DNA from 4 places in the Streptomyces sp. NPDC051907 genome. Region 2 is predicted to be linked to each of the others. Evidence: riboswitches for the same ligand, from Rfam matches in the RefSeq annotation. Region 2 holds a riboswitch; each other region holds the start of a gene.

Region 1 (4,762 bases), on a different contig from region 2:
GGAGGTGACCGCCGAGGAGGTGCAGGCGGTCGCCAAGGCCCGGCTGCGCCCCGAGAACAGGGCGGTGCTGGTCTACGAGCCGGTCGCCGCCGAAGACGGCGCCGACAACGACAGCGACGACAACGAGGGAGCCGACCAGTGAGCGACGCTGCCGTCAGCATGGACTTCCACCCGCAGCCGCAGGCCGGCGAGGCCAGGCCGTGGGCCTTCCCGGCCCCCGAGCGCGGCACGCTCGACAACGGCCTGACCGTGCTGCGCTGCCACCGCCCCGGCCAGCAGGTCGTGGCCGTGGAGCTCTCCCTCGACGCTCCCCTGGACGCCGAGCCGGAGGGCCTCGACGGCGTCGCCACGATCATGGCGCGCGCCCTGTCCGAGGGCACCGACAAGCGCTCGGCGGAGGAGTTCGCCGCCGAGCTGGAGCGCTGCGGCGCCACCCTGGACGCGCACGCCGACCACCCCGGCGTCCGGGTCTCTCTGGAGGTCCCGGTCTCCCGGCTGCCCAAGGCGCTCGGCCTGCTGTCCGAGGCCCTGCGCGCGCCCGCGTTCGCGAGCAGCGAGGTCGAGCGCCTGGTCCGCAACCGCCTGGACGAGATCCCGCACGAGCAGGCCAACCCGGCCCGCCGCGCCGCCAAGGAGCTGTCCAAGCAGCTCTTCCCGGCCTCCTCGCGCATGTCGCGCCCCCGCCAGGGCACGGAGGAGACCGTCAAGCGCATCGACGCGGCGGCCGTGCGTGCCTTCTTCGAGGGGCATGTGCGGCCCGCCACGGGCACCGCGGTGATCGTGGGCGACCTGACGGGCGTCGACCTGGACGCCGTCCTCGCCGACACCCTGGGCGGCTGGACCGGCGACAAGGCCGATCTGCGCCCCATGCCGCCGATCACCGCGGACGACACCGGCCGCGTGGTGATCGTGGACCGGCCCGGCGCCGTGCAGACGCAGCTGCTGATCGGCCGCATCGGCGCGGACCGGCACGACCGCGTCTGGCCGGCGCAGGTCCTCGGCTCGTACTGCCTGGGCGGCACCCTCACCTCCCGGCTGGACCGCGTCCTGCGCGAGGAGAAGGGCTACACCTACGGCGTACGGGCCTTCGGCCAGGTGCTGCGCTCCGCATCCCCGACCGCCCCGGGCGGGGCCACGGGCGCCTCGATGCTCGCCATCAGCGGCTCCGTGGACACCCCCAACACCGGCCCGGCGCTGGACGACCTCTGGAAGGTGCTGCGCACGCTCGCGGCCGAGGGCCTCACCGACGCCGAGCGCGACGTCGCCGTGCAGAACCTGGTGGGCGTGGCCCCGCTGAAGTACGAGACGGCCGCGTCCGTCGCGGGCACGCTCGCCGACCAGGTCGAGCAGCACCTCCCGGACGACTATCAGGCGCAGTTGTACGTACGGCTCGCCGAGACGGGCACCGTGGAGGCGACGGCCGCGGCCGTCAGCGCCTTCCCGGTGGACCGCATGGTCACCGTGCTCGTCGGCGACGCCGCGCAGATCGCGGAGCCGGTCAAGGCGCTGGGCATCGGCGAAGTGACTGTTGTCACAGGCTGATTGACCTCCCGCCGTCCCCGGCGCGCGGCACGACAACTCCACAGCAGGAAACGGAACCCCGGCTTCAGTGCGATGCCCGGGGTTCCGTCGTATGTCCGTTTTGTTGGCTAGTTGCCTGTCTGCCCTGTGGCGTGCGCTACAAAAAGGGCCGTCTGTTTGGCGATTGAAAGAGCGCCCGCCTAGCGTCAGTGCGGCTGTTCGCCAGTAGCCCGCCGCACCCGCGGCATCGGACAGTCATCGCCGAGTCCCCGTCAGGCGCGAGCCTGGGGAGCCGGGGACCCACTCAGTCCCTGGGGTGAATCGGACGCCTTCGCAGCCGCGGAGGGGCCCGTAGGAGACCTTCCTGCTCCGAACCCGTCAGCTAACCCGGTAGGCGAGAAGGAAGGAAAGGATCAGCCTCTCCATGGCGTTCACCCGTGCCACCGGGAAGCACCGTGCCCCGAGCCGCCTGTCGCGCAAGAGCGCGAACATGGCAGGCGTAGCGGCCCTCGCCACCACCGGCGTCATCGGAACCCTCGCTTCCCCGGCGCTCGCCGCCGAGCCCGGCGCCCCCTCCATGGAGGACACCGGCACCCTGCAGACAGTCGCCGTCGACTCCCTCGCGGACGAGATCGCCGACCAGGCCGAGGTGCAGCGGCTGGAGGCCGACCGCGCCGCCGCCAAGGCGAAGGCCGAGGCCGAGGCGAAGCGCCAGGCCGAGGCCCGCGTCAAGGAGGCCCGCGAGGCCAAGGAGCGCGCCGACCGCGAGGCAGAGCGCAAGCGCCTGCTCTCCTTCACCGCCCCGGTCGCCGGCTCGTATGTCAGCACCGCCTACCAGGCCGGCGGCGCCGCCTGGTCCTCCGGCAGCCACACCGGCGTCGACTTCCACGCCGCCTCCGGCTCCTCGGTCGTGTCCGTCGGCATGGGCACCGTCGTGGAGGCGGGCTGGGGCGGCGCGTACGGCAACAACGTCGTGATCAAGATGCACGACGGCACGTACACGCAGTACGGCCACCTCTCCTCCATCGGCGTCTCGGTCGGCCAGGACGTCACCCCGGGCCAGCAGATCGGCCTCTCCGGCTCCACCGGCAACTCCTCGGGCCCCCACCTCCACTTCGAGGCCCGGAGCACGGCGGAGTACGGCTCCGACATCAACCCGGTCTCCTACCTGCGCTCCCACGGCGTCAAGGTCTGATCACCGGCCGCCGGGCGCCCGCACCAGGGCGCCGCGCGTCCGCCTGATCCCGCTCTCCTTCTCGAAGGCCCCGGTCCCCGCCGGGGCCTTCGGCGTTCCCCGGCCCCGCCCGCCTCCCGGCCCCCGAACCGCCCTCGCCGTCGCCCGCGGCGCTTCCTGGCCAAAAGGTGTCCATGGATTTCGGTGGGCCATCGGAAAATCGCGTCCGTTGCAATAGGGTTGCCGAACAGAAGTCAATCGGCTGCGTTTCGCGCGGATTAAAGCGGAGGTTCGGTCATGCGCATTCCTGCGCATTCGGTATGCACGGCGATCCGCGACGACATCGTCTCCGGTGTATTCGCGCGCGGCAGCCGGCTCACCGAGGAGCAGCTCGCCCGCCGCTACGGCGTCTCCCGGGTCCCGGTGCGCGAGGCCCTGCGCACCCTGGAGTCCGAGGGCTTCGTCACTACCCGCCGGCACGCCGGCGCCTGTGTCGCCGAGCCCACCGAGCAGGAGGCCGCGGACCTGCTGGACATCCGTCTGCTGCTGGAGCCGCTGGGCGCCGCCCGCGCCGCCCAGCGCCGCACCGACGCGCACCTCAAGGTGCTGCGCGGCCTGGTCAGGCTGGGCCAGGAGCGGGCGCGGCGCGGCCAGGGCGAGGATCTGCGCTCCCTGGGCGGCTGGTTCCACGAGACGCTCGCCCAGGCCTCCCAGAGCCCCGGGCTGACCGCCCTGCTCACCCAGCTGCGGCACAAGATCGCGTGGATGTACGCGGTCGAGCAGCCGGCCAGGCCCGTCGAGTCCTGGGCCGAGCACGGCGCGATCGTGGACGCGGTGGCGCGCGGCGACGGCGAGCGCGCCCGCGCGCTGACCGCCCTGCACGCCGAGCGGGCGGTGGCCGCTCACCGGCTGCGCGGACAGGAGCGCACAAGGACCGTGAGGACTTCGCAACATGCCGTAAACACCGCGAGCCTCCGGCATTAACAGTCGCGCCGTATACAAAGGGAAGGAATTATCGGGGGGCCTGTCCTGCTGCCCGAATTCCTATTCCGGTCTGTCGGTCTGTCCCTGGATCCGCTCGCGTGGATCCAGCCGGATATCTCCGTCCCGGAATAGAACGGAGCCGCGGTCTCCCGAATTCGGGATCCGCGGCTCTGTCGTGGGCGACTGCGGCTCAGACGGTCTCCGGGAGCTCCTCGAGGCCCTCGGCGACCAGCTTGGCCAGACGGTCCAGGGCGACGTCGGCGCCGTCCGCCTCGGAGGCGAGCACGATCTCCTCGCCGCCCTGCGCGCCCAGCCCGAGCACGGCGAGCATGGAGGCGGCGTTGACGGGGCTGCCGTCGGCCTTGGCGATCGTCACGGGGACGCCGGACGCCGTGGCGGCACGGACGAAGATGGAAGCGGGGCGGGCGTGAAGGCCCTCGGCCCAGCCGACATTGACGCGGCGCTCAGCCATGGTGTTGCCCTTCAAGTCTTAGCGGGTTGTCTAGACCAGTCTCTCATGTACTCCGGCGTGCTCCTGTCGACTCACCGTACGCTTCTCCCATGCAGCCTCCGCAGCAGCCGGATCAGGTTTCCGATCATGCCTATCCCGATCACTGGGAAGCCGACGTGGTGCTGCGCGACGGCGGCACCGCACGCATCAGACCGATCACCACCGAGGACGCCGGGCGGCTGGTCAGCTTCTACGAGCAGGTCTCGGACGAGTCGAAGTACTACCGGTTCTTCGCGCCCTACCCCCGGCTCTCCGCCAAGGACGTCCACCGCTTCACGCACCACGACTACGTGGACCGGGTCGGCCTCGCGGCCACGGTCGGCGGGGAGTTCATCGCCACCGTCCGCTACGACCGGATCGACTCCCTGGGCCGCCCCGCCGCCGCCCCCGCCGACGAGGCCGAGGTCGCCTTCCTCGTCCAGGACGCCCACCAGGGGCGGGGCGTCGCCTCCACGCTGCTCGAGCACATCGCCGCGGTCGCCCGCGAGCGCGGCATCCGGCGCTTCGCCGCCGAGGTGCTGCCCGCCAACAACAAGATGATCAAGGTGTTCCGGGACGCCGGCTACACCCAG
Region 2 (4,762 bases):
GACGTCACGCGGAGCGGGAGCTGGCGTTCACACACGAGGACTGGGAGTCGTGGTGGTCGGGGGCCGCCGCCGATCCGGAGCTGGCGCCGCTCCTCGCGCGGCGCGGCAGCCATCGGCATCCCCCGTGCGAGGGAAACGCCCCGACGCTCTCCGGCCATGTCGCCCTGTTGCGCGAGGCGGGGTTCGCGCAGGTCGGGACGGTCTGGCAGTACGGCAACAGCCATGTGCTGGCGGCTCTGCGCTGAGCGGCCCGCCGCGCCGCCCCGAGGCCGCGGGCGGGCCGAGGCTGTGCACCAAGCCCCGGCCCGCCCGACGCACGGTCGTGTACGGGCGCCGCGTACGGGTGCCGTGGCGCCTATCGCTGGAGGGTGATCGAGTTGATCGGCGTCAGGTTCTTGTCGATGTACATGAACGCCGGCAGCTTGCCCTCGCAGCCCGCGCCGTTGTAGCCCGTGCAGGTGCTCATCGTCGCGCCGTCGGTCTGGTTGTTGAAGATGCGGTGCGTCCCGAACTGGTTGTTGAGGTTGTGCGCACCGTAGCTGTAGTAGAAGTGCGAGGGCTTGTCGTTGTTCCACCCCGCGTCCTGCGGGTAGATGCACACGGCCCCAGAGGGACATCCGTGGACGGCGGCCGCCGCCTGGGAATTGGTCGCGGCGGAGGCCGCGATCGGCGAGCCGGCGAGCAGGGCGGTGGCCGCGAAAAGCGTCGCAGCCCGCGTGTAGCTCTTCCTCAGCATGCGTGAACTCCTTGGAGATAGAAGAGGGGACCGCCGCTGCAAGGGGCGGCAGCCCGCAGCGTAGGCGGAATAGAGAGCGATACGACCCTGACACTTGTCAGGGTCGCCGATTCGGCCGCGTGCTCTTTTCGACTGCCCATGCGAGGGGGCTATATGACGGTGCTTCACTTTGCTGCCCTGGGGCCGAGTTCGGAGCCGGTCCGCCCAAGAGGCGAATAGCCCGATCGGGGGATGGGGCGCGGGCCGGCGGCAGCCTACGGGGCGCCTTCGGCGGCCGAAGTGCTGGAAGAGTTCCCCGCGCGCGTCGCTCGGGCGGGTCGCCGTCGCCCGCCGGCCGGTTCTGGAGCGGGGGGTCCGCACCGGGACGTCGGAGGGAGCGCGGGACGCGAGCGCGTTTCGCCGGGTGCGCGGCCGCCTCAGCGGCCCGAGCGACCCGGGCAGCTCGAGCGGCCCGAGCGGCCCGAGCGGCCCGAGCGATCCGGGCGGCCCGAGCTGACGGCGGTCGCGCACGGCCCCGGTCTGGCGGAGGGAAGGGCGGCGCGGCTTGCTCGCGTGCGCTTCAGCGGGAGCCGTGCGCCGCGCCTGCGGACAGGCCGGAGCCCCGGTCGCATGGCGCGCCGGGGCTCACAGCAGTGGAGAGGGTGCGGTCTAGTACGGACCGTTCACGTTGTCGATCGAGCCGTACCGGTCGGCCGCGTAGTTGCAGGCGGCGGTGATGTTGGCGACCGGGTCGAAGCTGTCCATCGACGTGCCGGGCACGTGGTACGCGGTGAACGTGGGGTCGATGACCTGCAGGAGTCCCTTGGACGGGGTTCCGGCGACGGCGTTGGAGTCCCAGTTGTTGATGGCCAGCGGGTTGCCGGAGGACTCGCGCATGATGTTGCGGTGGATGCCCTCGTAGGAGCCGGGGATGCCGTGCTCGGCCATGACGTCGAGCGACTCCTTGATCCAGCCGTCGAGGTCGTTGGTGTAGGACTTCTTCGCCGGGGCTGCGACGGGCTCGGCGGCCAGCTGGGTCGTGGGCTCGGAGCGGTCGGCGCGCTCGGCGGACGCCCTGGAGGGGGCCGGCTTCTGAGCGGGCTCGTACGCGGCCTTCTGGCCGAGGGTGAGCTTGAGACCGGGGTGGATCAGCCGCGGGTTGTCGCCGACGGCGCTGCGGTTGTCCTTGTACAGCTTCTTCCAGCCGCCGCTCAGGGAGTGCTCTCGGGCGATCTTGGCGAGGGAGTCGCCGGCGACGACGCGGTAGGTCTTCGGGGCCGCCTGCGGGGCGGCGGCGGGCTGGGCGGCCGTGGCGGCCTGCGCCACGGCGGCGGACGGCGTCGCGGCCGGGGCCGCGCCGGCGGCGGTCGCGCCGAGCACCGGGAGAACGAGCGCGGCTCCGCCCGTGCCCGCGGCGGCGATGCCCCGGGTGAGCGAGCTGGACTTGGGGCGGCGGTGCTTTCCCTTTGCAGGCATGACGAATTCCTCTCCGTCGCCTACGAGGTGAGCTGTCGGGTTCGGACGGGAGATGTCCGGTCGCACTGTGAATACGACTTCACCCCGAGCCGTTCCGGAATCCGGATCGGCGGCTTACCTGGGTCCCCCGCTCCTGCCGTGCGTAAGTGAGTGGGTGGGAGGGATTCCGGACAGCGGCAGGATTCGGCGTTCCATCCGGATTGACGGTGACGTTAGGCGAGAAAGCCGGGAAGGAACAAGCCCCGAATTCGAATAGGGAATGCGAGAGGCCTGTTCCGTAGCGATCAGAACCGCCGGCCCCCTTTGATCGAATAACCCAACTTTCTTTGCGCAGAACGGAAGTGCCCTCAGCGGCCCCCCGGGACCCGCAGCCGCCGGCGTGACCCATTTCACTGAAGGGGATACGGGTCGGAATGCGGCACGACGGCGTACCAGAGCACGATATTTCGCATGAGCAGCCCGCAATCCAGACAGCACTTTCTAAACACGCTTCAATAATGCGAATACGGAGCTTTTCGGACACTGTGGGCGCTGGGCGAATGCTGCTTTCCATATCAAAACGGGCATACTGCCACCCGGTCGATTCGGCCGCCCCGACCCCTCCCCCGCATCGCCGCTCCCGCGCCATCCGAGATGGTCCAGACCTATTGACGTAATGGTCTAGTCCTTTTAATCTCTGCGTCACCTCACGGATCCCGCCCTGGGCGTGCGCACGCCCAGGACCCAACCCGTCCCATCCCCATGCCAGTTGTGCGACGCCGCCGCCCTGCACCCCCTGGCGGGTGCAGAAGACCCCCCTCAGGAGGATCCACCGTGCCGTCCCCCACCCGTACGAGAGCATCGCTGCTCGCCGTCGGCGCAGCCGCCGCCGCGCTGCTGGCCGGCTCGCTCTCGGCAGGCGTCTCACAGGCCGCCGGCCAGGAGTCCTGTCGTCCCGACGGGCTCTACACGACGCCAGGCGTCGACGTTCCGTACTGCTCCGTCTACGACGCCGAGGGCCGGGAGAAGATGGGCGCGGACCACCAGCGCCGCGTCATCGGCTACTTCACCGGCTGGCGCACCGGCAGGGACGGCACACCCGCCTACCTGGCCTCCGACATTCCCTGGGACAAGGTCACCCACGTCAATTACGCCTTCGGGCACATCGACTCCGCAGGCAGGCTGTCGGTCGGGAAAGACGGAGCGGCCAACGCCGCCACCGGGATGACCTGGCCAGGCGTGGCCGGGGCGGAGATGGACCCCGCGCTGCCGTACAAGGGCCACTTCAATCTCCTGACGAAGTTCAAGAAGCAGCATCCCCACGTGAAATCGCTGATCTCCGTCGGCGGCTGGGCCGAGACCGGCGGCTACTTCGGCGACGACGGCGCCCGGGTGAACTCCGGCGGCTTCTACTCGATGGCCACCAACGCCGACGGCTCGGTGAACCAGAGGGGCATCGACGCCGTCGCCGATTCGGCCGTCGACTTCGTCGAGAAGTACGGCTTCAACGGCGTCGACATCGACTACGAATACCCGACGTCGATGAAGGACGCGGGCAATCCGCTCGACTACCAGATCTCCAACGCCCGCCGGGCGGGGCTCGTCAAGGGCTACGCGGCGCTGATGAAGACCCTGCGCGAGAAGCTCGACCGGGCCGGCGCGGCGGACGGCAGGCACTATCTGCTGACCGTGGCGGCGCCCTCGTCCGGCTATCTGCTGCGCGGGATGGAGACCTTCCAGGTCCAGAAATATCTGGACTACGTCAACATCATGTCGTATGACCTGCATGGCGCGTGGAACGAGTACGTCGGCCCCAACGCCTCGCTCTTCGACGACGGCAAGGACGCCGAGCTGGCCGCGGCGGGCGTCTACTCCACGTCCCAGTACGGCGGCATCGGATACCTCAACACCGACTGGGCGTACCACTACTTCCGCGGATCGATGCCGGCCGGCCGCATCAACATCGGCCTCCCCTACTACACGCGCGGCTTCAAGAACGTGCAGGGCGGCACAGACGGTCTGTGGGGCAGGGCCCCCTCGACCACCTGCCCGGCCGGGGCCGGACTGACCAAGTGCGGCGACGGGGCCGTCGGCATCGACAACCTGTGGCACGACAAGGACACCGCCGGCAAGGAGTCCCCGGCCGGGTCCAACCCCATGTGGCATGCCAAGAACCTCGAGAAGGGCATCGTCGGGGACTATGTCTCCCAGTACGGCTTCCCCTCGAACACCACGCTGACCGGCACATATGCCCGTAAGTACGACTCCACGCTCGTCGCCCCCTGGCTCTGGAACGCGCAGAAGAAGGTCTTCCTCTCCACCGAGGACGAGCAGTCCGTCGCCGCCAAGGCGGACTATGTGGTGGACCGGGGCATCGGCGGCACGATGGTCTGGGAGCTCGCGGGCGACTACGACTGGAACGCCGCCAAGGGCCAGTACGAGATCGGCGACACGCTGACGACGGCGATGTACGAGAAGTTCAAGTCCGCCGCTCCCTACGGCGCGACGCGCGCCGGCGCCGCCCTGCCGAGCGAGGCGGTCAAGGTGGACGTGGACTTCGGCCAGTTCCCCCTCGGCGACTCCAACTACCCG
Region 3 (4,762 bases), on a different contig from region 2:
AGCCGATCTGGTTGACCTTGACCAGCAGGGCGTTGGCGGAGCCCTCCTCGATGCCGCGGGCCAGACGCTCCGGGTTGGTGACGAACAGGTCGTCGCCGACGATCTGGACCTTCGCGCCGAGCTTGTCGGTGATGGTCTTCCAGCCGTCCCAGTCGTCCTCGAACAGCGGGTCCTCGATGGAGACGAGCGGGTACGCGGCGACGAGCTCCGCGTAGTACTCGGTCATCTCGGCGGCCGAGCGGGACTTGCCCTCGAACTCGTACTTGCCGTCCTTGTAGAACTCGGACGCGGCGACGTCGAGCGCGAGCGCGATGTCCTTGCCCGGGGCGTAGCCGGCCTGCTTGATCGCCTCGAGGATGAGGTCGAGCGCCTCGCGGTTGGAGCCGAGGTTCGGGGCGAAGCCGCCCTCGTCGCCGAGACCGGTGGACAGGCCCTTGGTCTTCAGGACGGACTTGAGGGTGTGGTAGACCTCCGCGCCCCAGCGCAGGGCCTCGGAGAAGGACTCCGCGCCGATCGGCGCGATCATGAACTCCTGGATGTCCACATTGGAGTCGGCGTGCGAGCCGCCGTTCAGGATGTTCATCATCGGAACGGGCAGCAGGTGCGCGTTCGGGCCGCCGAGGTAGCGGAAAAGCGGCAGGTCGGACGCCTCGGAGGCGGCGTGCGCGACGGCGAGGGAGACGCCGAGGATGGCGTTGGCGCCGAGGGAGGACTTGTCCGGGGTGGCGTCCAGGTCGAACATCGCCTGGTCGATCAGGCGCTGCTCGGTGGCGTCGTAGCCGACGAGCTCCGGGCCGATCTGCTCGATGACGGCGAGGACGGCCTTCTCGACGCCCTTGCCGAGGTAGCGGTTCTGGTCACCGTCGCGGAGCTCAAGAGCCTCGAACGCACCGGTGGAGGCGCCGGACGGGACAGCAGCACGGCCGGTGCTGCCGTCGTCGAGGCCAACCTCGACCTCGACCGTGGGGTTGCCTCGGGAGTCCAGGATTTCCCGGGCTACGACGACGTCGATGGACGGCACGAGCATCTCCTTCTGGGATGTGACGCTATACGCAAGGTCTCTTTGGCCTTGCGACAAGAGCCTAACCGGCTGCGGACCCTCGGCCAGCCGATGCCCGCCCGCTGGGACGAAAAACGGCGTGAAGGGCGGGGATATGGGACAAAGCAGCCGACATCTACTTATGAGTAACGCGAATCGCTCCGCGTATACCGGCCCTACCTCAGCCCGGCCGCGCACACTCAGCCTCGCCGGGTACATCCAGCCCCGTGGGCGCTTGAGCCGCAAACCAAGCCCCGTGGGGGTCCCCCCGGACGAAGTCTGGGGGAGTTTGAGGCGCGGGGTCCGGGGCAGCGCCCCGCGGGCAGCCCGCACAGGGCATGTCACCGTTGCCTCGGGGGGCTGCGCCCCCGTACGGCCTTCGGCCGTGTCCTCAATCGCCGGACGGGCTGGGTTTCCCGGGCACATCCAGCCCCGCCGGCGTTTGAGGCGACCGACATTCAGCCCCGCCGGCGATTGAGGCGCGGGGTCCGGGGCAGCGCCCCAAATCAGCCTCGCCGGCGATTGAGGCGCGGGGGTCCGGGGGCGGAGCCCCCGGGGACGGGGGGCGCGTCCGCGCAGAGCAGTGCCCCGCGAGCACCGGTGGGCCGCCGGGTCCACCGGGTCTCGCGGGGCACGCCCCACACCAGATCAGCTCAGGTGAAGCAGCTGACCCGGGTAGATCACATTCGCGTCGTCCACGACGTCCTTGTTCAGGTCGAACAGCTTCTTCCAGCCGCCCTCGACCTTCTTCTCCTCGGCGATCGAGCCCAGCGTGTCACCGGCCTTGACCTTGTACTCGCCGTCGCCCTTCTTCACGGCCTTCGCCTTCGCCGGCGCCGCGGGGCGCTCGGAGCGGGTCGTGGGCGCCTCGGCGCGCTTCGGAGCGGCGGGCTTGGCCGGAGCCGGGGCGGCCTTCTCCGCGGCGCCGGTGTACGCGGCGTCGGACAGGCCCACGCCGCAGTGCGGCCACGCGCCCTTGCCCTGGCCCGCGAGGACCTTCTCGGCGACCTGGATCTGCTGCGACTTCGACGCCTGGTCGGCGGTCGCGGCGTACGCGGTGCCGCCGTACGCGGCCCAGGTGGAGGCGGAGAACTGCAGGCCGCCGTAGAAGCCGTTGCCGGTGTTGATGGACCAGTCGCCGCCGGACTCGCACTGGGCGACGGTGTCCCACTCGGAGGCGGTCGCGGCGGAGGCGGAGGTGGCGCCGAGCAGCGGGGCGGCGACGGCCGCACCCGTGATGCCGGCGAGCGTGGCGATGCGGGTGGCCTTCGAGGGACGACGGTGCTTGGACTTGCTGGAGAACAGCATGGGACATCTCCTCACCGACGCCTACGAGGTGAGCTGTCGGGTTCGGGCCAGATGAGTTGCCCGGCCGCGCGACCTAGCGCGCGGCTTCACCCCAAGCCGTTCCACGGCCGTTCGTCAGCAACGGCCGGGGGGCGGCGCTTACCTGGGTCCCCCGCTCCTGCCTTCGGCGCATGACGCGACGACTGGTCCCCCCGACCGACGGCAGGATTCGGCGTGACGGTCAGCGGTGCCCGCGATGGCGAGCGGTCAGACCGTAGACACACCGCTCCCCGATGTTCAAAGACGAACATCGGGGAGAAATCGCCCTTTCCGCCCTTTGGGGCGATTACATTTCCGCAGGTCGGGGGCGAAGTGTGCACATTCGGTAGGCGAGCCACGCCAGTTAGGACAAAGAGACCCTTGTCTCACTTACACAGAACGGACATAAGCCCGCGAACTGCCGCTACTTCGGGTCGGAGGAGTGGTCCAGATCGAGGCTCTGGCCAGGAAGGATCAGGTCCGGGTCCTCGCCGACGGCCTTCCGGTTCGCCTCGTAGAGCGCGGTCCAGCCGCCGGGCACCTCCTGCTCGTCGGCGATGGTCCACAGGCTGTCGCCGGTGCGGACCGTGTACTCGCCGGGCGAAGTGTCCGCATTCGCAGGCTCACGTGTTGAACCGTCACCCCGTGAGGCATGTCGGCCGCTTTCACGCTCATTGTCCGTATTGCCCGACTCGGTCCCCTCGGGCGCCGGCTCGCCGCGGTGCTTCCCGGCGCCGGAGCCCGACTCGGGGGTCGCGCCCTTGGAGGGCTCGGCGCTCTCCTCGCTGCGGGCGGGCGCGCTCGGCTGGGCGGACTGCTCCGGCTTCGAGGGGGCCGCCGGCTCGTCGGAGGACGACTCCTTCTCCGGCTTGTCGGAGGTGGTCTCGGCCGCCTCGCCGGTCGGCTCGCCGGAGGGCTGGTCGATCGGGGCGCTCGGCCGCGGCGTCGGCTGGGCGGTGACGCCGTCGGCCGATCCCGCGATCTTCAGTCCGGCGATGGACGAGCAGCCGGGCCAGGCGTCCGGCCCCTGCGCGGCCAGGACCATCTCGGCCACGGCTATCTGCTCGGTGCGGCTCGCGAGGTCGGCGCGCGGCGCGTACGCCGTGCCGCCGTAGGTCTCCCACGTCTCCTGGGAGAGCTGGAGCCCGCCGTAGTACCCGTTGCCGAGGTCGGCGCTCCACATGCCGCTGCTCTCGCACTCGGCGACGCGGTCCCATGTGGTGCCGTCGGCGGCCGAGGCCGAGGTCGCGCCGAGCAGCGGGATCGCGATGGCCGATCCCGTCACCCCTGCCGCGACGACGAGGGCCGGAGCCTGACGGGGTCGGCGGTGCCGTCCGTTCCCGGAGCGCATGCGGTTGCCTTTCGCGTGACAGCTTGGATCGACGGTGAACGTAGCGGCATTCGAACGCGAGTCACAAGTCGATGCAGCGGAGATCACGTGAAAGTCACGAACATGATGGACCGTCAGTTCTGCTGGGGTGTGAACTCAACCGGCAGAGTGCGCAATCCACGCATAATGAGACCCCCACGCCACCGCAAATCGTCCGGATCGCCCGCAAGCCGCAAGTCCGGCGCCCTCCTGAGCAGCGTCGCGATGGCGGTCTGCCCTTCCAGCCGGGCGAGCGGGGCGCCGAGGCAGTAGTGGATGCCGTGGCCGTATCCGAGGTGCTTGTTGTCGCTTCTCGACAGATCGAGGGCGTCGGGCTCGGCGAACCGCTCGGGGTCCCGGTCGGCGGCGGCGAGCACCACCAGGACGGGGTCTCCGGCCTCGATCCGCTGCCCGCCGAGGCTCAGCTTCTCGGTGGCGAACCGCCAGGTGGCGATCTCCACCGGCCCGTCGTAGCGCAGGAGTTCCTCCACGCCGGAGGCGAGCAGACCCGTCTCCCCCGCCGCGAGGGACGCCTGGAGCCGGTCCCGCTCCCCGGGGTTGCGCAGCAGCGCGTACACCCCGTTCCCGATCAGGTTCACGGTCGTCTCGAAGCCGGCGAACAACAGGATGAAGGCCATAGCCGCGGCCTCGTTCTCCGTCAGATGCTCGCCGTGGTCCGAGGCGCGGATCAGGCCCGAGATCAGGTCGTCCGAGCCCTCTTGTCCCAGGGTCTCCCGTTTGCGGTGGATCAGCTCGGCGAGGTAGCCGCGCATCATCTTCACCGAGCGGGCGACCCCGCCGCGGGGGCCGCCCTGGCTCGCCTTGGTGTGGCGCAGCATCATGCCCGCCCAGTCGCGGAAGTCGTCCTGGTCCTCCGCCGGGACGCCGAGCAGGTCGCAGATCGCGTAGATAGGGAGAGGGAAGGCGAACTCGTGGATCAGGTCCGCCTCTCCCCTCGCGGCGAAGCCGTCGATGAGACGGTCCGTCAGCTCTTGGACGCGCGGGGCGAATTCGGCGACGCGGCTGGG
Region 4 (4,762 bases), on a different contig from region 2:
GTGTGCACGACGGCGGCCCGCTGCTGCTCGTTCAGCCCCTCGAGCAGGGCGGCGGGGTCCACGACGGTGCGGGGGGCGCCGTCCCGGTGGTACGGATCCCGGGCCGGGGGCACGTCGAACGCGCCCTGGAAGAGATCGTCCGGAACCTGCTCCGGATCGGAGTCCTCGGGCGGCGGCGGGTGCTCCTCCGTGTGGGGCTGGAGGTCCGCCAGGAAGCTGTCGTCAAAGAGGCTGCTCATCGCTCTACGAGTCTAGGCGGCCGCACTGACAGCCCGCGGCCGCATTCGCATACGGCCCCGGTCGCGTCCGAATACGACGGGGAGCCGCGTCCGAATACGGGCGGGACCCGCGGCCGGATGCGGCTGGCTGGCGTGTCCGGACGCGGGCGGGGCGGGCCCTGAAGGGGCAGGGGCAGGCACTACGGGCCGGGGGCAGGTCTGGCCAGGCCAGGCCAGGCCACGGTCGTACGACGTCACGACCCGCGACCCCATGCCAGTACGCGGCGGCCAGGACCCCCCGCGCAGGCCCCAGGCTCCCTGCCCAGGCCGCACGCCCCAGCGCGCCGCACCCCGCCCGCCCCCGGCCGCTTGAAGCTCACAGCCTCACAGCCGCCTCACGGCCGCCGATCTCCCCTGACCCGGCGCCCGCGACCGGCTACGGCTCCTGGTTCTGCTGCTCCCGTTTCCTCATCACTTCCGGGTCCGGGTACAGATCTGCCACGTCGGCCGACGGCACGATCTCGGACGGCTGGGGCGGCACGACCTTCACCGGCTTGTCGACCTCGCTGAGCGTCAGCGAAACGGGCTCGTCGTCGATCTCGAACTCGATGGCCTGTGGAGCGGTCCCGCCCTTGACCGAGAGATAGACGGTCACCCCGTCGTCCTCGGGCTGCTGGACGAGCGGTATCAGCTTCTCCTCCGGCTTGTCCCGCGCCTCGTAGCGCGTCGTCCCGGGGTTCAGCCGCTTCGCCGACTCCACGCTCTCCGGGATGGAGGCGAAGCCGCGGTCGAGATCGCAGAGCCTGAGCGTCTCGTCGTCCTTCATCTCGCTCGGCGTCAGCTCGATCCACTTTCCGCGCGCCTTCTCGGCGGCGGGTTCGTACTTCGCCACCTGCTCCGGGCCGATCACGGTCGCGAGCTGTCGGTACTGCTTGAGCATCTCGTCGTCGAGGCGGATCCAGGCGCGCTCGCCGCGTTGCGCGATCACCTCGGTGAACGCGAAGGGGGCCTTCTCGGTCTTCCCCGCGCAGTTGCCGTCTCGGTCGCCGCGGAGGTCGTGTGCGGAGCTTTGCAACCTGGCCGACCGATACCCCTTCAACTCCTTGAGCGACTGCGACATCAGCCGCCCGTCGCTCTTCGGGTCGGGCGCGGAGCTCTCGCCGCCCTTCCCCGAGCTCTGCGACTCCTCCCCCGAGCCGCAGCCGCTCGCCACCGCCGCCAGTAAGGCCATGGCACACATTCCAGCCAAACCTGACTTTCTCTTCCCCACCCCTGAACCTTCCAGTAACCGGGCTCAATCCCGGGACTCACCAGTCAAACGTCCACAGGTTCTCACTTTGGTCACGAAAATGTATCGGGCATATCGACCATCAACCTTCACAACAGCCACACGTATTGGCTAGCGTGCTCGATCAGGTGGTCCCGTCCCCCCTTGGCGAACCACGCCAATCGGGTCGCCTGCGCCGAATTCGGACTATCCACACGGAAGTTCGGAACCGGGGACCCACTTTGCACACTTGGGGTGAATCGGACCGCGACCCACTCGGTCCGTAGGGCGATCTTCCGTTCCGCCCGAACCCGACAGCTAACCCGGTAGGCGGTCCACGGAAGAAGGAGATGTCGGCCTTGGCGTCGCATCGCAAGCCGCGTACCCGTACCGGAATCCCCGGGATGGCCGGAATACGCACCAACTCCCCCGCCGTCGGGTTCACTACGGCTGCGCTCGCCGGCGTCACCCTGCTGTCGACGCAGAGCGCCGACGCGGCGCCCGCCGACCCGAACCCCTCCGTCGAGGAAGTACAGAAGAAGGTCGACGACCTGTACCGGCAGGCCGGTTCGGAGACCCAGCGCTACAACAAGGCCAAGGAGGCCACCGCCGAGAAGCGGCGCGAGGTCGACGGGATGCTCGACGAGGCCGCCAAGCGCACCGACAAGCTCAACGAGTCACGGCAGGCCCTCGGCAACTACGCCGCCGCGCAGTACCGGACGGGCGCGGTCACTCCGACCGCCGCGCTGCTGTTCGCGGACAGCCCGGAGTCGTACTTCGACCAGACGCAGCTGATGGACCGGATGACCGACCGTCAGCGCAAGGTCATCGACGACTACGAGACCGAGCGCGCCGAAGCGGCCGAGCAGCGCACGGAGGCGACCAAGAGCCTCGAGTCGCTCACGGAGTCCCAGAAGACGCTGCAGACCAGCAAGCGCGAGGTGCAGGCCAAGCTCGCCGAGGCGCGCTCGCTGCTGTCGAGGCTGACGGCGGACGAGAAGGCGCGGGTCGCGGAGCTCGAGCGCAAGAAGCAGGAAGAGGCCCGCCGCAAGGCCGAGGCGAAGGCCAAGGAGGAGGCGGAGGCCCGCGAGAAGGCCGAGGCGGAGGCTGAGGCCGAGCGCCGCCGCCAGGAGCAGAACGAGGGCGGCACAGGCCCGGGCACGGGCACGAACCCCGGCTCCGGTACGGGCCCCGGTACTGCCCCCGGCGACGGCTCGTACGCCACCAAGGCCGCCAAGGTCCTCTCCTTCGCTCGCGCCCAGATCGGCAAGCCGTACGTCTGGGGAGCGACCGGCCCCAGCTCGTACGACTGCTCCGGCCTGACCCAGGCCGCCTGGAAGGCCGCAGGCGTCGACCTGCCGCGTACCACCTGGGACCAGGTCAAGGCCGGCGAGCGCGTCGCCACGGAGGACCTGCTCCCCGGCGACCTGGTCTTCTTCTACGACGACATCAGCCACGTCGGCATCTACATCGGCGACGGCAAGATGATCCACGCCCCCAAGCCGGGCGCGAACGTCCGCGAGGAGTCGATCTACTACATGCCGATCTACGGCAGCGTCCGCCCGGCCTGACCCCGGGGACCCTACGGAGACGGCTCCAGACCGGGCATCAGCCCCGCGCCTGGGTCGCCGACCTGGCGGCCGCGTAGCAGCCCAGCGCCTCCCAGGCGTTCGCCGTCGCCGGCGCGCCTGGGAGGCGTCCGCGCTCCAGCGGACGCCTCACGCGTCCACGCCGTCTCACATCCAGGCCGCCTCACGTCCACGCCGACTCACGTCCACAGCGTCGCGATGAAGATGTTGGCGATCGTCAGGCCGCCCACCGCCCCGAAGACCGCCTTCTCCACCCGCTCCTCGTCCCGCTTGACGTACACCAGGGCGAGGATCACCACCAGCACCGCCAGCTTGACGCCGATCTTGAGGTTGTTCACCGGCTGGTCGTCCGCCTGGTTGAGGCCCACCAGCGCCACGCCCGTGACCAGCATGGTCAGCGCGCCGTGCAGCATCGCCGGGACGAACCGCGCCGTCCCCGCCCCCATCGCCTTCATCTGGGTGAGGAAACCCCCGAGCAGCGAGGCGATGCCGATGATGTGCAGGGCCACGAAGACATTGATCAATACGTCCATGAGGCGGAGCCTAACCGGCCCCATACCACCGCTCTCCGGTCAGGTATGCCTCATTCGTCGCATCGGTCACACGGGACGGGAACCCGGTCCGGCGCCATGGGCCCGGCACTCATAACGCGCCTTGTGCTGTCCACCTTTGTGCAATATCGGTCCGTACGCCTCACCCCCGTGACCTCCAGGCTTAGCGTCCTCCCTCAGGTGACCGACTCCCCACCGCCGCCGGACCCTCCCGGCGACAGTCGGCCGCCACCGCCGAGGAATCCGGCGGCGGGCCGCTCCCCCTGTGCGGTCCGTCGCCGGACCCGGACCCGCAGGGATCGGAAGGACGTGGACGCCCTCGTGGCAGTGCACCGGAAACCCAAGCAGTATCCGCTCACCGGGCCCGCCGCCCGGACCGCCGCCACCCTCGCGCTCGCCGGCGCGGCGACCGCCACCGCCTTCGAGGGCACCGGGTACGCCGAGCCCGCCCTCACCCCCGCTCAGGTCAAGGCCAAGGTCGACAAGCTGTACCAGGAGGCGGAGGCCGCCGCGGAGAAGTACAACGGGGCCAAGGAGCAGGCCGCCGAGGCGCGCACCGCGCTGGACTCGCTGCGGGACGAGGCCGTGCGCAGGACCGAGCGGCTCAACAACTCGCGCATGGCGCTCGGCTCGATCGCCACCGCCCAGTACCGCGCCGCAGGCATGGACCCCGGGCTCCAGCTCGCGCTCACCTCGGACCCCGACGACTACCTGGAGCGGGCCGCGCTCGCCGAGCGGGTGGGCGCGCGTCAGGCGGACGCCATCTCGGGGGTGGAGCAGCAGCTGGTGGAGATCGCCCGGCTGAAGGCGGAGGCGGGACGGCGGACGGCCGCGCTCAAGGCCCGGCAGAGCGAGCTGGCCGCGCACAAGTCGACCGTGCAGGACAAGCTCGCGGCGGCGGAGCGCCACTTGGACCGGCTGACCGCCGAGCAGCGCACGGCGTACGAGGGGTCCAGCGGCGCGGCCGCACCGGCGGACGACGTGCGCGCCGACCGCTCCAGCGCCCCCCGCGGCGCTCTCAAAGCGCCCAACGCCCGCGCCGAGCAGGCCATCGCGTACGCCTATGGAGCGATCGGGAAGCCGTACGTATGGGGGGCGACCGGACCCAACTCGTACGACTGCTCCGGTCTGACCCAG

What was found. A riboswitch is a leader RNA that binds a small molecule or an ion and turns the genes downstream of it on or off. The one in region 2 is predicted to bind cyclic di-AMP.
Positions count from the first base shown of each region.
Region 1: it holds a riboswitch for cyclic di-AMP, as region 2 does, so the genes downstream of both, AB0M39_RS13940 (M23 family metallopeptidase) here and AB0M39_RS19855 (LysM peptidoglycan-binding domain-containing protein) in region 2, are expected to answer to the same signal.
Region 3: it holds a riboswitch for cyclic di-AMP, as region 2 does, so the genes downstream of both, AB0M39_RS22790 (transglycosylase family protein) here and AB0M39_RS19855 (LysM peptidoglycan-binding domain-containing protein) in region 2, are expected to answer to the same signal.
Region 4: it holds a riboswitch for cyclic di-AMP, as region 2 does, so the genes downstream of both, AB0M39_RS04945 (NlpC/P60 family protein) here and AB0M39_RS19855 (LysM peptidoglycan-binding domain-containing protein) in region 2, are expected to answer to the same signal.

Region 1 is NZ_JBFAYB010000019.1:86,018-90,779, forward strand. Features, by position in the region: gene AB0M39_RS13930 (pitrilysin family protein) at 1-142, shown strand, start outside; gene AB0M39_RS13935 (pitrilysin family protein) at 160-1,542, shown strand; cyclic di-AMP (ydaO/yuaA leader) riboswitch at 1,771-1,933, shown strand; gene AB0M39_RS13940 (M23 family metallopeptidase) at 1,946-2,716, shown strand; gene AB0M39_RS13945 (GntR family transcriptional regulator) at 2,993-3,679, shown strand; gene AB0M39_RS13950 (HPr family phosphocarrier protein) at 3,870-4,151, opposite strand; partial or broken gene AB0M39_RS13955 (GNAT family N-acetyltransferase) at 4,241-4,762, shown strand, end outside.
Region 2 is NZ_JBFAYB010000035.1:26,354-31,115, forward strand. Features, by position in the region: gene AB0M39_RS19845 (class I SAM-dependent methyltransferase) at 1-245, shown strand, start outside; gene AB0M39_RS19850 (hypothetical protein) at 356-736, opposite strand; gene AB0M39_RS19855 (LysM peptidoglycan-binding domain-containing protein) at 1,385-2,191, opposite strand; cyclic di-AMP (ydaO/yuaA leader) riboswitch at 2,196-2,390, opposite strand; gene AB0M39_RS19860 (chitinase C-terminal domain-containing protein) at 3,005-4,762, shown strand, end outside.
Region 3 is NZ_JBFAYB010000045.1:9,763-14,524, reverse strand. Features, by position in the region: gene eno (phosphopyruvate hydratase) at 1-1,021, opposite strand, end outside; gene AB0M39_RS22790 (transglycosylase family protein) at 1,688-2,347, opposite strand; cyclic di-AMP (ydaO/yuaA leader) riboswitch at 2,351-2,526, opposite strand; gene AB0M39_RS22785 (transglycosylase family protein) at 2,790-3,716, opposite strand; gene AB0M39_RS22780 (cytochrome P450) at 3,830-4,762, opposite strand, start outside.
Region 4 is NZ_JBFAYB010000005.1:19,600-24,361, forward strand. Features, by position in the region: gene pcrA (DNA helicase PcrA) at 1-239, opposite strand, end outside; gene AB0M39_RS04940 (hypothetical protein) at 655-1,449, opposite strand; cyclic di-AMP (ydaO/yuaA leader) riboswitch at 1,670-1,833, shown strand; gene AB0M39_RS04945 (NlpC/P60 family protein) at 1,836-3,056, shown strand; gene AB0M39_RS04950 (hypothetical protein) at 3,254-3,607, opposite strand; gene AB0M39_RS04955 (NlpC/P60 family protein) at 3,935-4,762, shown strand, end outside.